2 regions of the Bradyrhizobium sp. 40 genome follow, and region 1 is predicted to be linked to the other one. Evidence: riboswitches for the same ligand, from Rfam matches in the RefSeq annotation. Region 1 holds a riboswitch; the other holds the start of a gene.
The links. Region 1 has a riboswitch for S-adenosylmethionine ahead of IVB40_RS31530 (homoserine O-acetyltransferase). Riboswitches for the same ligand answer to the same signal wherever they lie in the genome.
Positions count from the first base shown of each region.

Region 2: linked by a shared signal. The riboswitch ahead of IVB40_RS33415 (O-succinylhomoserine sulfhydrylase) and the one ahead of IVB40_RS31530 (homoserine O-acetyltransferase) in region 1 are both predicted to bind S-adenosylmethionine.

Region 1 covers NZ_CP064688.1:6,580,516-6,592,388, reverse strand. The annotation lists gene IVB40_RS31575 (lysophospholipid acyltransferase family protein) at 1-270, shown strand, start outside; gene IVB40_RS31570 (gamma-glutamylcyclotransferase) at 267-878, opposite strand; gene IVB40_RS31565 (DUF2125 domain-containing protein) at 989-2,173, shown strand; gene IVB40_RS31560 (GDSL-type esterase/lipase family protein) at 2,433-3,755, shown strand; gene IVB40_RS31555 (hypothetical protein) at 3,946-4,173, shown strand; gene IVB40_RS31550 (hypothetical protein) at 4,452-6,020, shown strand; gene IVB40_RS31545 (prephenate/arogenate dehydrogenase family protein) at 6,135-7,073, opposite strand; gene IVB40_RS31540 (histidinol-phosphate transaminase) at 7,070-8,164, opposite strand; gene IVB40_RS31535 (chorismate mutase) at 8,199-9,047, opposite strand; SAM riboswitch at 9,252-9,331, shown strand; gene IVB40_RS31530 (homoserine O-acetyltransferase) at 9,422-10,624, shown strand; gene metW (methionine biosynthesis protein MetW) at 10,638-11,300, shown strand; gene IVB40_RS31520 (alpha/beta hydrolase) at 11,352-11,873, opposite strand, start outside.
Region 2 covers NZ_CP064688.1:6,962,459-6,974,331, forward strand. The annotation lists gene IVB40_RS33395 (MATE family efflux transporter) at 1-1,138, opposite strand, end outside; gene IVB40_RS33400 (hypothetical protein) at 1,305-2,357, opposite strand; gene IVB40_RS33405 (PAS domain S-box protein) at 2,462-2,875, opposite strand; gene IVB40_RS33410 (2'-deoxycytidine 5'-triphosphate deaminase) at 2,981-4,087, opposite strand; SAM riboswitch at 4,198-4,277, shown strand; gene IVB40_RS33415 (O-succinylhomoserine sulfhydrylase) at 4,348-5,544, shown strand; gene IVB40_RS33420 (SGNH/GDSL hydrolase family protein) at 5,668-6,660, opposite strand; gene IVB40_RS33425 (SGNH/GDSL hydrolase family protein) at 6,673-7,488, opposite strand; gene IVB40_RS33430 (OpgC domain-containing protein) at 7,488-8,753, opposite strand; gene apaG (Co2+/Mg2+ efflux protein ApaG) at 8,934-9,338, shown strand; gene IVB40_RS33440 (Hsp33 family molecular chaperone) at 9,396-10,403, opposite strand; gene argF (ornithine carbamoyltransferase) at 10,641-11,588, opposite strand; gene IVB40_RS33450 (aspartate aminotransferase family protein) at 11,588-11,873, opposite strand, start outside.

The DNA.
Region 1 (11,873 bases):
GCGCAGATCTATTCGTCCTGCGGCGCGCCGTGCCTGCCGATCGCGCTCAATTCCGGCCTGTTCTGGCCGCGCCGCACCTTCATGCGCTATCCCGGCACGCTGGTGGTGGAGTTCCTCGATCCGCTGCCGCCGGGCTTGCCCAAGGACGAGTTTCTCTCCCGCGTGCAAACGGCGATCGAAGACGCGACCGGCCGCCTCGTCGAAACGGGTCGCAAGGAGCAGGAGCAGCTGATCGGCTCGGCGCCGAGCTATGCGCCGTTGGAGAACTAGCGGTTTTCCCGATTGTCCACCGGAGTCGGGGCGTGCGGAGAATGCGCATCCCCATGTAGCATCATGGCAAGCTGATGCAGCTGCGCGTCGCGAAAGCCTTCGGCCTCGATCGCCTTCACCGTCGCGGTCACGTAGTCGCGGTTGGCGCCGGACTGGCCGTGGCCCTGGAGCACGTGGCGATGCTGGTCGGTGAGCGACAGCCGGCCGGCATATTGCACATGGCCGCGATCGACGACATAGGCGAGCGCGGAGACGCGCTGCCGCGCATCGTTCTCCAGCCACACCGAGCGCATGACTTCGCGATAGACCGACGTCACCTGCTCGCGCGCGCGCAAATAGGCGACGACGTCGGCGCGGTTCTTTTCGGCGACGCGGAAGGCGATGCCGCGGCAGGCGCCGCCGCGGTCGAGGCCGAGCACCAGACCCGGCTTCTCCGGCGTGCCACGGTGGACGAAGGAATAGACGCAGAGCGCGCGGTGCTCGCCGACCAGCCGCGCGGGGACGCGCTCCTCGAATTCGAAGCCCGGCCGCCACATCAGCGAGCCGTAGCCGAACACCCAGAGGTCGCCTTTGGCAGTGGTGACGGAGGGGAGGGTGATTTCCGACATTTCGGGCACGGCTACCAGAACCGCGCCCCCAAGCGAAGCGAATTCTCCGCCTTTCGGAGCAAGCCAACCTCGCTTACATTTGACAAAATCAGGGGTCAAAGGATCGCCGCATGTCCGATATGACCGTTGCCGCACGCCGGCGCTCCCGCTGGGGCCTTTTCATCGCCCCTGTCATCCTCCTGATCCTCGCGGTGGCGTGGAGCGGCTTCTGGTTCTATGCGGCGTCGCAGGCCGAAATCGCCGCCGATGCCTGGCGCGCGCAGGAGGCCAAATCCGGCCGCGTCTATGATTGCGCCAAGCGCTCGATCGCGGGCTTCCCCTTCCGCTTCGAGGTCCAGTGTTCGGGCGCCAGCGTCGCCCTGGTGTCGCAGAACGCCAGCAAGACGCCGTTCACGGCGAAGCTCGACAACATCCTGGTCGTCGCCCAGGTCTACGATCCCAAGCGCGTCATCGCCGAATTCACCGCACCCGCGACGCTCACTGACGGCGTCACGCAGAGCACCTTCGTGGTGAACTGGAGCAAGGGTCGCAGCAGCGTGGTCGGCCTGCCCGCCGTGCCGGAGCGCGCCTCCATCGTGTTCGAGGAGCCGACCGTCAATCGTGTCGACGGCAGCGTGCAGGTGCCGCTCGCGCGTGCGAAACAGGTCGAGCTGCATGGACGCCTCGCGGATGGATCGCCGTCCGATCATCCCGTGATCGAGACCGTGCTCCAGATCGCGCAGGGCAGTATCCAGGGCGTTCATCCGCTGCTCGCCGAGCCGTTCGAGGCCGACACGCGGGCGAAGATCACCGGACTGTCCGACCTCACGCCAAAGCCGTGGCCGCAGCGCTTCCGCGAGATCCAGGCCGCCGGCGGCCATATCGAGATCGTGCAGTCCCGGATCCAGCAGGGCGAGATGATCGCGGTTGCGGCCGGCACGCTCGGGCTCTCGGCCAACGGCCGTCTCGACGGCGAATTGCAGATGACGGTGACGGGTCTCGAGCGCGTGATCCCCGCGCTCGGCATCGAGAAGATGCTGGAGGAGGGGGTGCCGCAGGCAACCCTCGATCGCGTCGCGCCCGGCGTGAAGTCGCAGGACCTGAACAATCTGTTCGGTGCGCTCGACCGCGCCGTTCCCGGCCTCGGCAAGGTCATCAAGCAGAACGCCAATGCCGGCGTGGCCGCCGGCATCAATTCGATCGGCACCGAGAGCACGCTGGAAGGTAGGAAGGCCCGCAGCTTCCCGCTGAAGTTCGTCGACGGCGCCGTGCTGCTCGGCCCGGTCAAGGTCGGCCAGATCCCGCCGCTGTATTAGGTCGTGAATTCATAAGTCACCGGGCGGACAGCTTGGTCCGCCTGACGCGTTTGAAGCTGTGAACAGATGGTCCGAGGAGCGTCTTGTTAGCGCCGGTGTTGCAACCCGCGAGGTCCTCTCCGGCGTCGGGCGAGGAGTGTATCAGTTGCGGCTCGACAGGTAGCGTTCTGCCGCCCTATTGAAGACCAACTGCCGGCTCTAAAGTCGCGCCCAGATTATCTGGGGTTCGGGGGAAACAATGCGCGCGTTGAATTGTCTCGTGGCAGCATCGCTGCTCGTCGCTTCGCTTCAGGCCGCAACCGCCAGGGATAGCGAACATTGGGTGGTGTCCTGGACGGGCGCGGTTCAGGGCCCATATCCCGTCGGCAATCCGTCTGCCCAGCCCGAACAGAAATTCGCGTTTCCCGAGCCTGCGGCCGGTGCGCGGGACCAGACTTTTCGCCTGATCGTGCGGCCGGATATCTGGGGCCGTCAGGCCCGCATCCGGCTCAGCAACGCCTTCGGCACCAAACCCGTCACGTTTGACGGCGTTTACGTCGGCCTGCAGTCGGGTAGTGCCGCGTTGATCCGCGGCTCCAACACTCCCATTACGTTCGCCGGCACGCCTTCCGTTACGGTGTCGCCGGGGAATTCGGTCTGGAGCGATGCGATCGCGCTGCCGTTTGCAAAGCGGCCCGATGACCTCGCCGGCCGCCGGCTTGCGGTCAGTTTTCATGTCGCCGGCCAGAGCGGTCCGATGACCTGGCACGCCAAAGCGCTGACGACCTCCTATGTCAGTGCGCCCGGCGGCGGCGCGAAGGGCGCCCTCGAAGACGAGGCTTCCTTCCCCTATGCGACCGCGTCGTGGTTCTTCCTCGATGCGATCGAGATGACTGCGCCTGCGGACGCCTTCGCCATCATGGCGTTTGGGGATTCGATTACCGACGGGACCGCCTCAACCATGAATGGCGACGATCGCTGGCCCAACGTGCTGTCGCGTCGCCTGAAGGCAGTCTACGGCAACAAGGTCGCCGTCGTGAATGGCGGCATCGGTGGCAACCAAATCGCAGGCCCGGCCGAATACGGTCCCGACAAACCGTACGCGGGCGGCCCCGCTTCGGGTCAGCGGCTCGATCGCGACGTGCTGTCGCTGTCCGGCATATCGAGCCTGATCTGGCTGGAAGGCATCAACGATTTCAGCAAGAACGGCAATTTTGCCGCCGACGAGGTCATCGCCGCGATGAAGGACGGCGTCGCGAAACTACGTGCGAAATGGCCGCAAGCCCGGATCATCGGCGCCACCGTTGTTTCGGCACTGGGCAGCACCAGCGCGGCCCATGGTTTTCCCGAGCAGGATGACAAGCGTAAGGCGCTCAACGCATTCATCCGTAGCTCGGGGACATTCGACGCTGTGATAGATTTTGATCGCGCGACGCTCGACACGGCCTCGGGTGGCCTCAAGCCGGAGTTCGTTCCCGAAAGCACGACAGGCGGCGCCGGCGACAAGCTTCATCCCAACCGCACCGGATATCTGGCGATGGGACAGGCCATCGACCTCGATCTGTTCAAGCCGGGAAAGTTTGTTCGCAGCGCGAAGCAGTAGGATGAATTCAGAGTCGCCTCTCTCCATTCGCCGCCCTCAGCTGTCGTAACTCCCTCCATCCGCGTTACGAGCTGAACTCACGGCCGCTTCGCCGGATCGTGATGACCCGCCGGGAATGCGGAGCCGCAAACTCCGCTCTCTCTCCATGTCGGCCGCAAGATGATGCGGTCGCCCAGGCAGGAGAGATACCATGACCAAGTCCAAACTGTTCGTTGCCATCGTCGCCATCTCGGCCGCGATCGCGACGCCCGCCTTCGCGCAGTGGCAATGGCAGTCGCAGGAGCCGGCCGCATACGCCTCGATGTATCCGAACGGTGATCGCAACATCTCGAATGCCGCGACGCGGGAGACGATGGCATTCGTCCCCACGCCGAAATCACCGCGCCCCACGGTGATGCGCGCGACCAAGGGCAAATAGCCGCCGTCCCACCCCTTGCCCGTCGCGAAGTGGGCCCGGTCTTGTCCCGGCCGGGCCCAATGCGCATTGCCTTGAACTGTGCCTTGAACAGTCGCGCGTGCGGATCGGCAGCCAACGAAAATATTCCGAACAGGATCGTCAGGAAAACGTGATGCAGAAGATGCACGGCGCCGCGAATAACCGCAGCCGCATTCAAATCACTCCACACCAGGGAAGCATGCATGCGCCGGAGCCGGCGCGCGCAATCCAATCCGCTTCCCAAATGGAGGGAGCTTCAAGTGCGGATCATCAATTGCGGACTGATGCTGGGTATTCTCGCTGCCTGTTCCGGGCAGGCGCGTGCCGACGACAATGTCACAACCGAAATCCAGTCGCTGAAGGCCAAGCTGAAGGAGCTCCAGCAACGCGTGGACTCGGAGGCGCGCAAGACGCGGCAGGTTGAAGCGCAAGCGAAGGCCGTTCAGTTGCCGGCAAGTTACAAGGCGCTCGCCGCCGATCCATGTGCGGCCGGCAAGGTCTGCTACAAGGGCGTGACGTTGACCTTCGGTGGCTGGGTCGATCTCACCGGCATCTACCGCTCACGCAATCTCGCCTCCGATACCGGCTCGGTCTACAACTTCATCCCCTATCAGCAGAGCCGCAACTTCAACATTCCGGAAACACGCTTCTCCGCGCGGCAGAGCAGGTTCTCGGTGCTGGCCGAGGGCAATGCCGATGCCGACACGCACCTCGCGGGCTATGGCGAGATCGATTTCGAAGGTGCGGCTCAGACGGCGAGTTCGGTTGCGACCAACTCGTTCAATCCGCGCATGCGGCAGCTCAGCCTCGAGGTCGACCGCAGCGATCTCGGTCTACATTTCCTCGCCGGGCAATCCTGGTCGCTGAACGCGCCGACCAAGTCGGGCATCGATCCTCGTGGCGTCGACGCGCCCGGCGTGATCGACTTCGAATCCGTTCCGGGATTTCTTGCGGCACGGCAGCCCGGACTGCGCGTCTGGCAGGACATCGGACCGGAGTTCAAGCTGGCTGCCTCGGTCGAGAATGCCCAGACCGCGTTCTTCGGCGGGAATGTCCCGGCCGTCGGCACACCCGCCATCGGACCACAGGGCGTGCTGAACCCGAACCTTCAGGTCAACCTGACCGGTCCCGGCGGCAGCTTCTTCAACAACCTCAACAATGTCAGTCTGAATCAGGTGCCCGACATCACCGTCAAGGCAGCGTGGGACCCACGGCTCGGGCCCACCAAGCTGCATGTCGAGGCGTGGGCGCTCTACCGCCAGCTGTTCGATCGCTTCAACAACGCCAACCACACCTACGACACCGGAAGCTTCGGTGGACACATCTTCGCCGAGCTGATTCCGAAAACCCTCGATCTTCAGCTCTATGGCTCGCACGGCGTGCTCGGCCGTTTCACGGCAACGCCGTTCCCCGACGCGGCGGTGGCGCAGGACGGCACCATCCTCCCGCTGACGATCACGGCGGCCGCCGTCGGCCTGATCTGGCACGCGACGCCCAGCCTCGATGTCTACTCCTATGCAGGCCTCGAAAAGGCCAAGGCGAATTTCGCCAATGTTGGAACGGTGCCGTTCGGCTACGGCAATCCGCTCTACAACAACACCGGCTGCTTCACCGAAAACTCGCCGGCCGCGACCTGCAACGGCAACACCAGGGAGGTCCGGCAGATCACGACCGGGATCTACGACACCATCTACCAAGGCAGTTTCGGTACGCTGAGAGCCGGCCTGCAGTATTCCCACACGCAACGGTTCGCGTTCGCGGGCGTCGGCGGCGCTCCGAGGACGGACGACAACGTCGTCATGACGCAGATCCGGTACTATCCGTTCTAATCACGGAGCCACGCGGGCTCGTAGCCTGGATGGAGCGAAGCGCAATCCGGGAATCCTGTCTCAAGCGACGGAGGTCCCGGATTACGCTTGCGCTCCATCCGGGCTACTTCAGTGCTACGGCTTGTTGCCGAGCTGCGCGTGCGGCCGGCCGAAGTCGGGCGCGGCCGAGTCCTGGCCGATTTCGACGATGCCGCGGCGGATGGCGCGGGTGCGGGTGAAGTGGTCGAACAGTGCCTCGCCGTCGCCGCGGCGGATCGCGCGGGTGAGCTTTGCCAGATCCTCGGTGAAGGTGCCGAGCATCTCCAGCACGGCTTCCTTGTTGGCGAGGAAGACGTCGCGCCACATCGTCGGATCGGATGCCGCGATGCGCGTGAAGTCGCGAAAGCCGCCGGCGGAGAACTTGATGACCTCGGATTCCGTCACCTGCGCCAGCTCGTCGGCGGTGCCGACGATGGTGTAGGCGATCAGATGCGGCAGATGGCTGGTGATCGCGAGCACGAGATCATGATGATCCGGCGTCATGATTTCGACCTTGGCGCCCATCGCCGCCCAGAACGCACGCAGGCGATCGGTGGCCGCCGCATCAACGCCCTCCGGCGGGGTGAGGATGCACCAGCGGTTGATGAAGAGCTCGGCGAAGCCGGAATCGGGGCCCGAATGCTCGGTGCCTGCGACGGGATGCGCCGGCACGAAATGGATGCCTTTCGGCAGATGCGGCGCCATATCCCTGACGATGGCGCCCTTGACCGAGCCGACGTCGGAGATGATCGCGCCGGGCTTGAGATGCGGGGCGATCTCCTGCGCCACCGGGCCGCAGGCGCCGACGGGAATGCAGAGGATGACGAGATCGGCGTCCTTCACGGCTTCTGCATTGGTCGCCACGACCTGATCGACGATGCCGAGCTCCATCACGCGTGCGCGCGTCTTCTCCGAGCGCGCGGTGGTGACGATCTCGGAAGCCAGGCCCTGGAGCTTCGCGGCGCGCGCGATCGAGCCGCCGATCAGGCCGAAGCCGATCAGCGCGACGCGCTGGAAGTGCGGGGTCGCGCTCATCGTCCAGCCATGAAGTCGCGCAGGCCTTCGAGGACGAGGCGGTTGGCCTCCTCGGTGCTAATGGTCATGCGCAGCGAATGCGGCAGGCCGTAGTTCTTCAAGCCGCGCAGCACCAGCCCGCGCCTGGTGAGGAAGGCGTCGGCTGCGTCCGAGGTCTTGCCCTCGGTCGGGAAGTGGATCAGCACGAAATTGGCGACGCTCGGCGTCACCTTCAGCCCGAGCTTGCCGATCTCCTCGGTCAGCCAGTTGCGCCAGGTCTCGGTGAACTGCTTCGACATGGCCTGGTGCGCGGTGTCCTCGATCGCGGCAACGGCGGCGTACATGGCCGGCGTCGATACGTTGAAGGGACCGCGGATGCGGTTGACCGCATCGATGATGTGCTCGGGGCCGAACATCCAGCCGATGCGCAGTGCCGCAAGACCATGGATCTTGGAGAAGGTGTGGGTCACCACCGTGTTTTCGGTGGTCGCGACCAGCTCGATCCCCATCTCGTAATCGTTGCGCGAGACGTAGTCGCAATAGGCTGCGTCCAGCACCAGCAGCACGTGCGAGGGCAGGCCGGCGCGCAGGCGCTTGACCTCGTCGAACGGCACATAGGTGCCGGTCGGGTTGTTGGGGTTGGCGAGCCAGACCAGCTTTGTCTTCGGCGTCACCGCCTTTAGGATAGCGTCGACATCGCAGGTGAGGTTCTTCTCGGCCGCGATGACATTCTTCGCGCCGACCGCCATGGTCGCGATCGGGTAGACCAGGAAGCCATGCGTGGTCGAAATCGCCTCGTCACCGTGGCTGAGATAGGTGTGGGCGAGCAGGTTGAGGATCTCGTCCGAGCCGGCGCCGCAGATGATGCGGTTGGGATCGAGCCCGAAGGTGCGCCCGATCGCTTCGCGCAGCACGCGCGAGGTCCCTTCCGGATAGTCTTCCAGATGATCTGCCACGTTCTTGAACGCCTCGATCGCCTTCGGCGAGGGCCCGAACGGCGTCTCGTTGGCCGAAAGCTTGAACACCTTGCGGCCGGGCTCTGCCACTGGAGTCTTGCCGGGCGTGTAGGGCGCAATATCGAGAATGCCGGGATTCGGCACGGGGCGGGACATCTTCAACTCCGGACTGGCTTAAGCGGTTCGCGACTTACGATTTCGACCCGGTCGGGGGCACCGTATAGCGCGTTGCGTGGCTGCCGACGAGGGCCGTGGAGCGCACCGAGGCCCCCGCTTCGATCAGGGCAGCCTTGATCTTGTCGATGTTGCTTGTCGCGGTGACCGAGACCAGCAGCGCGGCACCGTCGAAGGCGGTGTCGGGCACCGCCACGATCTCGGCGAGCGGCGACAGGGCGCGCGCGACCTCCGCATTCCACCCAGAGACGCGGACGCTGAAGGTCTCGACCTCCGTCACCAGGGCGCTATCGGCGACGCGCGAGACCGCGAACACGGGCAACGCCGCCGGATGGTCGGCGCGCTCGACAAAGGGCAGCCGCGCGATGATTTTTGGTGCGCCGGCTTCTTCCAGCGACAGCCACCACGGCGTGCGGCTCGAAGTCGCCGAGACCAGCGCCAGATCGCCCTTGGACTTCGCGACGGCCTCGACCGCCGCCTGCGCGCTGAAATGCGCGACGTAAGGCACCGTGAAGCCGAAATGGAATCGCGCGGAATCGCGCATGGCCGGCTCGCTCGCCGAGATGTCGGCGTGCACCGAGAACGGGGCCTGGACATAGGTGAAGGTCGCGATGATGACGCGCCAGATGCTCTCGACCGTATCGAGCGGCAGGATGCCGCGATGACGCTGCACGAGGTCGCGCATCATGGAGGCCTCACGTGCTGGGCGGAACGCCGAGCCGACCTCCTGGGTCTGCTTCACCTGGATCAGGCGGTCGATGATGTCGCCGCGTTGCATCAGCAGGCGATGCATGCCCTCGTCGATCGCGTCGATCTCCTTGCGCAATTCCTGGAGTGATGGTGGCGCGGGCGGACGTTGGGACATGTCTGACAGGTGCTGTTGAGAGGCGTTCCAATGCGGATCAGTCGAGCCGTCACCGCTGTGATGGATATCCTGATTAGGCAGTCGGGGCTGCGAAAGCAAAGAGAAATGCAAAGGGAAATCGGGCCCTTTCCGCCCGTGGCGCGACAGGTGAATTTGGCTGATCCGGGCCGTGACTTGACGAAAACCGTCCAAGACGGTAGTTTTTACCCGTTCCGTGGTCATTTGAGCCGGCCGGCTTGCAGCCACGTTAAAAAACTCGCTAAACAGGCCGGGGACGCTTTCGATCCCGGCCGAACCTATCGTTCAGGCCGGGTTTTTCATGGCCTGATGTCAATGCGGTCACCACGACGACCGCAAACGAGGTCGATGGTCAGATGGTTGGCGTCCAGTCAATTCCGAGTCCCGCGATTACCGCCGACGAGCGGTCGCACGAGGTGGATCATCCGAGTTCGCACGTCGCGCAGTTTGGCTTGGAACAGCCGCTGCGGCTCGATTGCGGTGTCGATCTCAGCCCGTTCCAGATCGCCTACCAGACCTATGGCGAGCTGAATGCCGATCGCTCCAACACAATCCTGGTCTGCCATGCGTTGACCGGCGACCAGCACGTCGCCAATGTGCACCCTGTCACCGGCAAGCCCGGCTGGTGGGAGACTTTGGTCGGCTCGGGCCGACCGCTCGATCCCAGCGAGTATTTTATCATCTGCTCCAACGTGATCGGCGGCTGCATGGGCTCGACCGGTCCGGCTTCGATCAATCCGGCGACCGGCAAGGTTTGGGGCCTCGATTTCCCCGTCATCACCATCCCCGACATGGTGCGCGCGCAGGCGATGCTGATCGACCGGCTCGGCATCGACACGCTGTTCGCAGTCGTCGGCGGCTCGATGGGCGGCATGCAAGTGCTGCAATGGACGGCGGCGTATCCGAGCCGGGTGTTCTCCGCGCTGGCGATCGCCTGCTCGACACGACATTCGGCGCAGAACATCGCGTTCCACGAGCTTGGCCGCCAGGCGGTGATGGCCGATCCCGACTGGCACCATGGCGGCTATGCCGATCAAGGTATCCATCCGCATCGTGGGCTCGCTGTCGCCCGGATGGCGGCGCACATCACCTATCTCTCCGACGCCGCGCTGCATCGCAAATTCGGACGGCGGATGCAGGACCGCGAGCTGCCGACCTTCTCGTTCGACGCCGACTTCCAGGTCGAGTCCTACCTGCGCTACCAGGGCTCGTCCTTTGTCGAACGCTTCGATGCCAACTCCTATCTCTATCTGACCCGCGCGATGGATTATTTCGACATCGCCGGCGACCATGGCGGCGTGCTGGCGAAGGCGTTCGCGGGAATCCAGACCCGGTTCTGCGTGGTCTCCTTCACCAGCGACTGGCTGTTCCCGACCTCGGAATCGCGCGCACTGGTGCACGCGTTGAATGCGTCGAGCGCGCGGGTGTCGTTCGCCGAGATCGAGACCGATCGCGGTCACGACGCGTTCCTCCTCGACGTGCCCGAGTTCTTCGACATCGGCCGTGCGTTCCTGCAGTCGGCAGGCAAGGCGCGCGGGCTCACCGCCAAGAAAGCTTAAAGGACGGCTAGTCATGTCTGTACAGGAAGCGCTGCCGCTGGGCGGCCTTGCGACCGGGCAGCCCGGTGATTTTCGCGCCGACCATGTGCTGGTGGCCGAGATGGTCAAGCCGGGCTCGAAGGTGCTCGACGTCGGGTGTGGCGAAGGCGACCTGCTCCAGCTGCTGGAAACCCGCGGCATCGACGGCCGCGGCATCGAGCTGTCGCGCGAGGGCGTCAACCGCTGCGTCGCCAAGGGTCTTGCGGTGGTGCAGGGCGATGCCGACACCGACCTCGTGAATTATCCGGATGACGCCTTTGACTACGTGATCCTGTCGCAAACCTTGCAGGCGACGCGGCAGCCCAAGGTCGTGCTCGAGAATCTCTTGCGCATCGGCCGCCGCGCCATCGTGTCGTTCCCGAATTTCGGCTTCTGGAAGATGCGGCTCCAGCTCCTGATCGGCGGCCACATGCCGCGCACGGAGAACCTGCCGGCAAGCTGGTATGACACCGCCAACATCCATTTCTGCACCATCAAGGATTTCGTCGAGCTCTGCGACGCGATCGACGTCAAGATGGAACGTGCCGAGGCGCTCGACCTCTACGGCCGTCCGCTGCGGCTGCGGATGCCCTGGTGGGTGTGGAATCTGTTCGGCGAGCAGGGCGTGTTCTTGCTGACGCGCGGCGGCAGGAAGTAGGCCGACCCGTTACCCCATCTACGCGACGCAGTACCTGGTGACGCCTTCGCGCTAATGCGCCGCCAGTGACCTCGGGTCGCGCACCGGCCATCTTCCCGCTTCCACCAGCGTGACGAACCGTTCCACCGTTTCGTTGAACAGCGCTGGCTCTTCGAGATTGAGGACGTGACCGGACTTCGGAAACATGGCGAGCCCTGCCGCCGGCAGATGCTTCTTCAGGAACAGGCTTGCGCCCACGCACGGATCGTCCTCGTCGCCGCAGATGATGAGTGCCGGCGTCGTGGCCGCTCTGATCGCGTCCGTCATCGTAAAGATCGAGGGACGGCCGGCCTGGAAGCCGCGCATCGTCCGCGCCGATCCCTTGGCGTCGTGCCGCGCCAGGGCGGCATAGAAATCGGCGTGGCCGCGCGGGTCCTTCACCAGGAAGGGAATCCGGCTCGGCGCCTCGCGCGTGACTTTTGCGACTTCGGCTGAGCCGAGCATCTCGAATTGCTCCGCGTTGGCGCGGCACTGCTTGCGCCAGGCGTCGAGGTTCTCGATCTCCGAGCCTGAGCCGACGCCGGCGAGCGTCAT
Region 2 (11,873 bases), 380 kb from region 1:
GATGGCTGGTGGCGCGCACGGTCGCGCTGTCGGTGAAAATGTTGACCCAGAGATCGGGGAAGGCCGCGACCAGGCACGCCGGTGCACCGACGGCAACGAAGGCGCTCGCCGCCGCGATCCAGGCAATGCGCCGGGCACGGGCGATGCGGCCGGCGCCGACCGCCATGCCGATCATCGGCACCGAGGCGATGCCGAACGAGAACGCGATCGAGGTCAGCAGGAATTCCAGCCGCGCACCGATGCCGTAGCCGGCGAGGATCGCGGTGCCGAATTTCGCAAGCATGTGAGTGAAGATCGAGATCGTCAGCACCGATTGCAGCGGCGAGAAGCAGGCGATGGCGCCGACCTTCAGGATGTCGAAAAACATCGCCCATTGGATGCGCAGCCCGCGCAGCTTCGGCGTCACGCGGGCGCGGCCGGAGAACAGGTACCAGCCCATCACACCGATGTTCATGCAATAGGCAATCAGCGCGCCGGCGGCGACGCCGCGCATGCCGAATTGCGGCACCGGACCGAGGCCGAGACCGAGCGTGCCGCCAAGCACGATCTGCCAGGCCGCAGAATTGAGGATCAACAGCGAGGGCAGCTTCATGTTGCCGGTGCCGCGCAGGACCCCGGCCATGGTGTTGAGCAGCCAGGGCAGCACGGCGCCGCCGAAAAACACCTGGGTGTAGGCGATCGCATGCGTCAACACGTCGCCGCGGCCGCCGAGCATTTCCAGAACGCGCGGCCCGAAGATCAGCATGCCCAGCATGAAGACAAGGCCGAAGCTGATGCCGATCAAGAGCGCGTGCGCGGCGAGCGTCCCGGCACGCTCGCGATCGCCGGCGCCGAGTGCCCGCGCGATGGCGGAGGCCACCGCGCCGCCCATCGCACCGCCCGACATGGTCATGGTCAGGATCACTGTCGGAAACACCAGCGCCATCGCGGCCAGCGCTTCCACGCCAAGGCGTCCGATATAGGAGGTCTCCGCAATCACCGTGCAAGTGCCGGCGGAGAGCGCGACGACGTTGGGCCAGGCCAGTCCGAGCAGCGTGCGCAGGATCGGCCCGTCGGTCAGTGCATTCTTCACCGGGGGTGGCGGCGGAGGTAGCGGTCGCTCTTGTTCATCGACCGGAATCTCGGCGATGTCGGACATGTCCTCTCCCGGGCGCGAGCGCCAGTTGCGGCGCGGCAATGACTGGGTGTGCCAATGAATTTGTTCGCGCAAAAGGCGCGGGTTCAGCTTGTTAGCACGGCAATTGCCGATTCCTTCTGCGCCTGATGCAGGCGTGCCCTGCGGCAGCGCATTTCGGTCGGTGACATCAGCCGACCGTCCAGATCAGCGGGGGCCGGCCCCCCGCGGCCGGGCGCATGTGCACGCCGATGTGCCGCCCGCATCCGGCCGCGAGCCCTTCGAACAACCCCGCCAGCACCTTGGCGCAAGCGGGGTGGTGATCGGCGACGCCGTCCATCAACTTCCAGCTCTGCTGACGGATTTCGAACGTGCCTTCGGATTGCGTCGTCTCAGCCACATCGTCCTGCGCGACAAACAGCGCGTTGAGGAACGTCGCGAATTCGCTCGCACCGCCGCGGCCCACCGACAGCGCCGCAGCGATCTCGTCAAAATATTGCATCCCGATCAGCTTGCCCGTGAGGTGCAGGAGATAGCCGGCATCCTCCGGTCCGAACAGCTGCACCATCACTGGCGCGGCGGTGCGCACATATTCCATCGCATAATTGCGATAGGCTTTGTCCAGTCGCGGTCTTGGCCAGCTTGCGACCGGCAATGCCGGAGCCGCGGCAGCATCGAACAGCGGCGCTTCGAGATGCCGCGCGAACACGAGGCGCTGGTCGAGCTCGAGGGGATGGTCATATTGATAATAGTAGCCTTCGAGCCCATCCTGGCCGTCGACGCTCTGCTTGGTGCAGACGAACCCCAATCTGGTATCGCCGAGCGCCACGCCGTTGTTGGCGTGCCAGCCGCGCAGCATCGCGCGCGAGACTTCGCCCGGCACGCCGCAGATGGCAGTGCCTTTCCAGATCCAGCGCGGTGGCGGATAGCGGATCCAGGCTTTGCGGTCGCTCTCATACATGTATTCGACGTGCACGCCGCCGATCCAGTTCGAGAGGTAGTGATATTGCGCGGCGGCGACTGCTGGCGGCAGATGGCTCAGCCCGAGCTTCTCCAGCCCCGGCAGGAAGCGCTCCTGCTGCTGGCGGCGGAACACGCGAAAGACGAACTCCGCGGCATCTGCCGTGCCGCGACGTGTGACCACGGTGAGGATCAAGCCGGTGAAATAGGCGTGATAGAGATCGGCAACCGCGCGCCAGCGTTTCCATTGAGCTTCCTGCGCGGGGTCAGATGCAGCGGCCATGTTCGCTCCCGATCGTTGTTTTGATCGAGTGTGTCACCGCAGCCGGCGACGGACAAGCTGAGCCGCATGCAGGGCGCCCTGCACGCGGGCTCGCCAATTCCGCATCACGAATTTTGCGCAACTCTGGCGGCACGCTCGCGCTCGACGCGGTCGGTGACGTCGCGTGCCATCGCCACCGACCCCTGCACCACTCCAGCGGCGTCCCGCACCAGCGCAAAGGTCATCTCGATGTAGAGCTTGCGCCCGTCCTTGTGCAGCGCGCGGGTCAGTGTCGGCTTGCCCGCAAGCTTCATCGCGCCGCTGGCTAGTGCGGCCTCGAAACCCTTCCAGTGCGCGGCGCGCAGATGTTCGGGAATGATCAGGTCGAGATTCTGGCCCAGCGCTTCGTCCGCGGAGAAGCCGAACAGTGCGGACGATGCGCGATTCCAGCGCATGATGGTGCCGGCGCGATCCGAATAGATCAGCGCATCGGCGACGTCGTCGAGGATGTATGCGTCGAGTTGGGATGGATTGGTCATGTCAGCACCTGGTGGCCCGGATGGAGCACAGCGTAAGCCGGGATCGTGCCACAAGTGAGACTTTCCCGGATGACGCTTGCGCTCCATCCGGGCGACGGGTGATCGCTACACCCGGAAATGCTTGCTCAGCTTCAGCCCCTGCGCCTGGTAGTTCGAGCCGATGCGCTGGCCGTACATGGCGTCGGGGCGGGCCAGCATCTTCTCGTAGACCAGGCGGCCGACGATCTGGCCGTGCTCGAGGATGAACGGCACCTCGCGCGAGCGCACTTCGAGCACGGCGCGCGACCCCAACCCGCCGGCGCCGGCATAACCGAAGCCGGGATCGAAGAATCCGGCATAATGCACGCGGAACTCACCGACCAACGGATCGAACGGCACCATCTCCGCGGCGTAATCGGGCGGCACCTGCACGGCCTCTTTCGACGCGAGGATATAGAACTCGCCGGGATCGAGGATCAGGCTGCCGTCGGGGCGGGCCGAGATCGGCTCCCAGAACTCCTCGACGGAATAGCCGGCGCGGCGATCGACGTCGATGACGCCGGTGTGGCGCTTGGCGCGGTAGCCGACGAAGCCGCCGCTCTTTTCGCCGGAAAGATCAACCGAGACGGCGACGCCGCCGGTGAGATCGGCGTCATCGATATCGACGAGACGCTCGGTCGCATGCAGCGCCTCGAGATCGTCGATGTTGAGGATGGCGTCGCCGGTGCGGAAGCGCACCTGGCTCAGGCGCGAGCCCTCGCTGACCAGCACTGGGAACGTCTTCGGACTGATCTCGGCATAGAGCGGACCGTGATAGCCGGCACCGATCATGTCGAAGCGGCGGGTGCCGTCGGCGATCACGCGGGTGAAGACGTCGAGCCGGCCGGTCGAGCTTTTCGGGTTGGCGGCCGCGACGATCTCCGGCGGCAGCGCGAGGCTTTCGAGCAGCGGCACGATGTAGACGCAGTTGGTCTCCAGCACCGCGCCGTCGGCGAGGCTGAACTCATGCAGCTTCAACTCGTCAATGCGCTCGGCGACGGTGGCGCCGGGACCGGGCAGGAAGCTGGCGCGAACGCGATAGGCAATGTCGCCGAGGCGCAAATCGAGGCTCGCCGGCTGGATCTGGCTTTCGACGAAGTCGTAAGCGGGCAGGATGAGACCACCCTCCGCCATCGCCGCGATCATGCGGTCGGGCAGGATACCATTGGCGTCGGCGGCGACCGTGAACGTCAACCCGGGGTCCTCATCAGGGATCAAACACATCCCGACATGCGGGAAATATGAGCGTTTTACGGCTATCCGATGGACGTCTTGACGGAAAGGGCATTGCGGAATATGAGCATGACTTATCCCGTGGTGATTTGAGCCGGCCGGCTTGCAGCCACGTTAAATAAGTCGCTAAACAGGCCGGGGACCTCTGTGATCCCGGCCCGTGGAGATATTCCAGGCCGGTTTTTTTGTGACCATTTTCGATGGTCACTTCAGGAGGTCCTATGTCGAAGTCCCCGGCGTCCACCGCGTCCTACCGTCCCGAAACCCGCCTGGTCCATTCCGGCACCCTGCGCTCGCAATATGGCGAGACGTCGGAGTCGCTGTTCCTGACCCAGGGCTACGTCTACAACAGCGCCGAGGAGTGCGAGGCGCGGTTCAAGGGCGAGGACCCCGGCTTCATCTATTCACGCTACTCCAATCCGACCATCTCGATGTTCGAGCGGCGCATGATCGAGCTCGAAGGCGCCGAAGCGGCACGTTCCGCCGCGACCGGCATGGCCGCGGTGACGACCGCGATCCTGGCGCCGCTCAAGGCCGGCGATCACGTCGTGGCCTCGCGCGCGCTGTTCGGCTCGTGTCTCTACGTCGTGCAGGATTTGCTGCCGCGCTACGGCATCGAGACCACGCTGGTCGACGGCCTCGATCTCGACCAGTGGCAGCGCGCCATGAAGCCGAACACCAAGACGTTTTTCCTGGAGAGCCCGACCAACCCGACGCTGGATGTACTCGACATTCCCGGCATCGCAGAGATCGCGCACAGCGGCGGCGCGCGGCTCGTCGTCGACAACGTGTTCGCCACTCCGATCTGGCAGAGCCCGCTCGCGCTCGGCGCCGACGTCGTGGTCTATTCCGCGACCAAGCACATCGATGGCCAGGGCCGCTGTCTCGGCGGCATCATCCTGTCCTCGGAAGCGTTCATCGCCGAGCACATCCACAATTTCATGCGCCAGACCGGCCCGTCGATCTCGCCGTTCAACGCGTGGGTCCTGCTCAAGGGCCTGGAGACGCTCGCCGTGCGCGTGCGCGCGCAGACCGAGACGGCGGCGCGCATCGCGGACGTGCTGGCGAGCCATCCGAAGATTTCACGGCTGGTGTTCCCCGGCCGCGCCGATCATCCGCAGGCCGCATTGGTGAAGAAGCAGATGCGCGGCGGCTCGACGCTGGTCGGCCTCGAGGTCAAGGGCGGCAAGCAGGCGGCGTTCCGCGTGCTCAACGAGCTCAAGCTCGCCAAGATCTCGAACAATCTCGGCGACGCCAAGAGCCTCGTCACGCATCCGGCAACGACGACGCATCAGCGCCTCAAGCCGGAGGACCGCGCCGCGCTCGGCATCAGCGAGGGCTTCATCCGCTTCTCGGCGGGGCTTGAGCACGCGGACGATCTGATCGAGGATCTGACCGCGGCGCTGGAGAAGGCGTAGCCACGCATTCGACATCGTGGGGTGGTCAAAGCGAAGCGTGCCCACCATTCACGATGGCAGCGCCGATGGATGGTGGGCACGGCGCGCGAAGAGCGCGCCTTCGCCCACCCTACGCACCGATGCTTACATCGGCCGATAGGTCCGCACGTCCGCGGGCACGTTGACGCCGAGCTTGATCTGGCCGACAGAGCGGATGATGTCGTCGCCGAGGAGCTGGGCGAAGCAGGCGTAGCCCCAATCGTTCATGTGCAGGCCGTCGGCGATCACGAAGCTCTCGACCGGAATCGACTGCTTCTCGTGCCAGTCGCGCATCACCTCGAAGCGCGGGAAGATGCCGACATGACGAAGCTCGGCGACCTTGCCGAGCAACTTCACCATCTTGCCGGCGCTGTCCGCGCGCTGGTTGACGGCGGGCGAATATTGCGGATCGACCAGCACGACGTCAGTGCCGCCGGCAGCCTGGATGCGGCTGATGCCGTCCTCGACCAGTTTGGCGGTATCGCCGGGATCGAGATTGCGCAGCACGGCATTGGTGCCGACCTGCCAGATCACCAGATCCGGATGCACGTCGATCACCTCTTTCTGGAGGCGCTTCATCATCTCGGGTGCGTCCTCGCCGCCGACGCCGGCATTGACGACGGTGATGTCGGCAGTCGGATAGTGCCGGTGCAGCTGCGCGGCAAGGCGATTGGGATAGTTGAACTCCGGCGAGCTCGCGCCGAATCCCGCGGTCGACGACGAGCCGAATGCGACGATGACGACGGGCTGGCCGGCGACGAGCTTGCCCGCGACATGCGGCAGCGAGCCCATTGCCTTCGCGCCGCCCTTCGGCGACAGGCAGGGGACGCGGCTAAAGATGTCGCCGGCGGATTTCGCGACCTGCTTCACCTTGTCGATGGCGCGCGCGGTGATGCCGCGCTGCTCCGGGGATGTCGCTGCGACGGCGGTCTGGGGCGGCGAAGCGGGAGCCGGATCAGCCGACTGCTGCGGGGCCGGCGTTGCCTGCGCGGCCTGCGTCTGCGCGTGCGACTGCGAGGCCGGACTCAGCAACAGCAGCAGCGCTGCTGCGGGCACAGCCAGCCATGCCGTCAGGCAAAAAGGGCGGAGAGAACTCATTAACGCTAGACCTCAATTTTGCTGCTGGGCCGGCTCCAGATGGGCAGCGTCGATCACGAACTGTGCCAACGCCCGGCCAAGGCAATCATGGACCTGTTTCGCCAGCTCGGGCCCGCGCGACGGGCTGAACAGGTCGAACTGCCCCTGATCATTCCACTGCCGCATGATCGCGAAACGATCGAACAGCGGAATGTCGTGCTCCTGCGCCACCACCCGCATATTGTCGAGGTATGGCGGCACCGAGATCATGGTTTCGGTACGCGGACTGTACTGCAGATTCATCAAGACGACGTCAGCCCCTGCCTTTTGCAACGCAACAACCCCTTCGGTCACCGCGCCACGAAAATCGTCGGGATCAATGGCTCGAATAGCATCCACGGTCCCGGTCTGCCAGATGACCAAAGTAGGCGCTTTTGCTTCCATCAGCTTAACGAAGCTGGCGGCCGCCTCCTCGGCCGTTTTCTTGCTCTGTATTTCTACGGAGACGTGCACAGTCTCGGTCGGCGGCAGCTTCTCCTTCAGGATGGCCTGCATCCGCGCCGGATAAGAAGCGTCCTCGGAGGCCGGAATCGTGGTCGAGCGGCTGCCGATGACCAGGATTTCGAGCGGCTTGCCGGCCTTGATGGCATCGGCGACCTTGGGAAGCTGGCTTTCGCTGGTGAGCAGATAGGACGGCAATTCGCAGGCTGCGGGCGCGGCTGAAGCAGCAGGTGCCGCCGAAGCAGCAGGCGCGGCCGAAGAAGCAGGCGCAGCATCGTCCGCACGCGCCGGAGGCGCGGCGAGACCACCGCACAGCAGGATCAGGCTCAGGAAAACCTTCGCCTTCATCAGCCCCCTCCCGCCATATCGGCGCTGCCGACGGCGCTTTTGGTTTTCGAACCGCTCTTGTCAGCCACCCGCTTGTACCACGAAATCAGCCAGGCCATGGCCCACATGATCAGGATTCCGGAGAGACTAATTAGCGCATGCATCACTGGGCCGCCCGAGACTTCGGCCAGGATGAAATGGCCGGCAAAGGCTAGGAAGACGCCAAGACAGAATATCTCCAGGGAATGCGAGCCGCACAGGATCAGCGGCCGCAGCCAGGGCGATTTCAGGCCCGGCCAGTCCCGGGGCAGGACGCGCACGGTGAGCGCGGCCAGCGCCAGGAAATGCGTGAAGCGCAGCACGTCGAGGTCGGCCTTGTCGATCGGATACATCCACTGCTCGAGCCGCTTCGGCATGAAGTGGGAGAGCTGCGGCACATACCAGGTCAGCGTCACGTAGAATGCCGCGACCAGATAGGCGATCGCGATCCACATCGTCACCCGCGAAGCGAGAATGTGCGACATCCGTCGCGCACCCCCGAGCGCGCACCATGCCCCGAACACGAACAGCAATTGCCAGGCGAAGGGATTGAAGGCCCAGAAGCCGTTTGGATAGGCCGACAGATAGAGATCGTATTCCCAGGTCACCGCGTAGAGCGCGACGGAGAGGCCGAGCGTCACGTCGGGGCGCCATTTCATCAGCCACAGGATCAAGGGCAGCGCCAGCATCAGCACGATGTAGAGCGGCAGCACGTCCATGTTGACGGGACGGAAGCGCAGCAGCAGCGCCTGCACGATCGTGACGTCGGGCTGCTTGAGGAAATCCATGATGCCCATCTCTTCGGTATAGAGCGGGTTCTCGAACCTGGTCGCGACGTAGGAGATTTCGGCAAGGAAGATCGTGAAGAGGAAGACGTGGGCGACATAGATCTGCCAGACGCGCCGCAGGATGCGCGCGGTGGCGACGACGATGCCGGACTCCAGCATCGCCCGACCGTAGACGAAGGCGGCGGTATAGCCGGAGATGAAGATGAAGATCTCGGTGGCGTCGCTGAAGCCGTAATTGCGGATCGTGAACCAGGTCAGAAGGCTCGGCGGCAAATGGTCGATGAAGATCAGCCACAGTGCCAGGCCGCGGAACAGGTCGAGCCGGAGCTCGCGCTCGCCGATGGCGGGCAGCGAAATGGCCGGCGATGCCGCGCGCGGCTTTGCACCCGCGGATTTGACCTCCACAGGTTTGGCGGTTCCCGCGATCGTCGATCCCGTCACTTGGTCGGCAATGGTCATCGGGGGCTAAAAACCCTTCCGCAAATCGCGACGTGGCAAGGAGTGTACCGGTCCGGCCGTCATCTCGCAAAGCGCCCGGATCACATGCAAAGACACTTGGACGTGTACTTCCCTGCGAATTCTGGCGGGACGATGTCGCCAGAACCGCCTCCGGCGTTTGGTTCCCGAGCAGATTTCGGTATGATGGCAATCATGTACCGCGCCGTGACCCGCCAGATCGAAGTGACCGTCGAGCCGAACTTTGTTCCGGAGCAGTCGTCGGCCGACCGCTCCCGCTATTTCTGGTCCTACACCATCGTCATCACCAATTCCGGCGACGAGACCGTGCAGCTCAAGACGCGGCACTGGATCATCACCGACGCCACCGGCCGGCAGCAGGAGGTGAAGGGCGAGGGCGTCGTCGGCGAGCAGCCGACGCTCGCCCCCGGCGAACGCTTCGAATACACCTCCGGCGTGCCGCTCACGACCGCCTCGGGCTTCATGACCGGCCGCTACCAGATGGTCAGCGCAACCGGCGAGCGCTTCGAGATCGACGTGCCGACGTTCTCGCTGGACAGCCCGGACAACAAGCGGGTGTTGAATTAGGGTCTGAGATGGTGGGCACGCTTCGCTTTACCCGCCCTCCGGCACTACAGCACCGCGCTACGCGTCCTCGACGCCCGCCTCGTCCGGTGTGAACTCGTACACCGAGCTGCAGAACTCGCAGGTCACGACGACCTTGTCGTCCTTGACCATCGCGGCACGATCGTCGGACGAAAAGCTCTTCAGCATCGATGCCACCGCGTCGCGCGAGCAGGAGCATTGCGCCTTCAAGGGCAGCGGATTGAACACGCGCACGCCGCGTTCGTGGAACAGACGGTAGAGCAGCCGCTCGCCGGACAGCTCCGGATCGATCAGCTCGACATCTTCGACGGTCTCGATCAGCGAGCGCGCCTCGACCCAAGCATCGTCTTCAGCGACGGCATGCACCTCGACGCCTTCGGGCGCATCGCCGGGATGCAGATCGGCCTGCCGCGCGCGCTCGGGCGCCTTCGGCAGGAACTGCATCAGCATGCCGCCGGCGCGCCAGCGATGCTTGCCGCCGTCGTTCGAGCGCCATTCCTCGCCGACGGCGAGGCGCACGCGGGTCGGGATCTGCTCGGAGCGCAGGAAATATTCGTGAGCGGCGTCTTCCAGGCTGCCGCCGTCGAGCGCGACCAGGCCCTGGTAGCGGCTCATGTCGGGGCCCTGGTCGATGGTCATGGCTAGATGACCGTGCCCCAGCAGCGCGCCGGAATCCTTTGCATCGCCGAGGCGCGCGGCGTCGTAGCGCGCATAGGCGCGTAGACGATCCGGCGCCTGATAGTCCACGACCAGAAACGACACCGGACCGTCGGTCTGGGCCTGGAGGATGAAGCGGCCCTCGAACTTCAGCGCCGAGCCGAGCAGCGTGGTCAGCACGATGGCCTCGCCGAGCAGCTTGCCGACCGGCGCCGGGTAATCGTGCTTGGTCAGGATCTCGTCGAGCGCCGGACCAAGCCGCACCAGCCGACCGCGCACATCGAGCGCGTCGACCTCGTAGGGCAGCACGGCGTCATCAATCGGAACCGCGGATGGCGCGCGAACCGGGCCTTCGGGCCCGGTTTTCATGTCAGAGGATTGGGAAACCATGGCGCTTTATCTGGGGTCGGAAGGCGGAATTGGAAGGGGTTCGGAGCAGCTCATCTGGACACTGGTTTGATCATGATACGGCAACTTCGGTGTCGCCCCGGCGAAGGCCGGGACCCATAACCACGAATATTGGTTTGGCGAAAACTCGTTGCCTCCGCCGATCTGCCACAAGAGAGATTCCGCGGTATGGGTCCCGGCCTTCGCCGGGACGACGGAAAGTTAGCTCGCCGCGTCGATCTACTTCACCGCGTCGAAACACCAGGCCAGAATGCCCTTCTGCGCGTGCAGGCGGTTTTCGGCCTCGTCGAAGACGACGGATTGCGGACCGTCGATTACCTCATCGGTGACCTCCTCGCCGCGATGGGCGGGCAGGCAGTGCATGAACAGCGCATCCGGCTTGGCCAGCGACATCAGCTGGGCATTGACCTGATAGGGCTTGAGCACGTTGTGCCGGTGCTCGCCTTCTTTGTCGCCCATCGACACCCAGGTGTCGGTCACGACACAATCGGCGCCGCGCACGGCGGCTTCGGCATCCGTGCCGAGCATGATCGGCGCGCCGGTCGCCTTGATGAAGTCGCGCATCGCTTTTTTCGGCGCGAGCTCCGGAGGAGTCGCGACATTGAGCTGGAATTTGAAGCGCTCGGCGGCGTGCGCCCAGGACGCCAGCACGTTGTTGTCGTCTCCGGTCCAGGCCACCGTCTTGCCCTCGATCGGGCCGCGATGTTCCTCGTAGGTCATGAGGTCGGCCATCACCTGGCAGGGATGCGAGCGCCGCGTCAGGCCGTTGATGACGGGCACGGTGGCGTTCGCCGCAAGCTCCAGAAGGGCGTCGTGATTGAGGATGCGGATCATGATCGCGTCGACATAGCGCGACAGCACCCGCGCGGTGTCGGCGATGGTCTCGCCGCGGCCGAGCTGCATCTCGGCACCGGTGAGCATGATGGGCTCGCCGCCGAGCTGGCGCATGGCAACATCGAAAGACACCCGCGTCCGCGTCGAGGGGCGCTCGAAGATCATCGCCAGCGTCTTGCCTTCGAGCGGCCTGACCGGCTGATGCGCCTTCTGCTTCGCCTTCATCGCGGTGGACGCGGCGAGCATGCGCTTGAGCTCCGACAGCGGCAGCTCGTTGATATCGAGGAAGTGCTTCGGTGTTTTCTCGTGTGTATTATCGGGCGACTTGCTCATCAGCTTGCCGCCCGCTTGTTGCCGGATAACGCGGTGCAGGCGCGCTCGAGCCGCCCGACGCTGTCCTCGATCTCGGCTTCGGTGACGATCAAAGGCGGCAGGAAACGCACGACATTGTCGCCGGCACCGACGGTGAGCAGCTTTTCTGCGCGCAAGGCGGCAACGAGATCGCCGGAAGGCACCACGGCCTTGATGCCGATCAGGAGGCCCTCGCCGCGCACTTCGCTGACGACATCGCCATGACGGTCGATCACGGAGGCGAGCTTCTGCTTGAGCAGCAGCGAC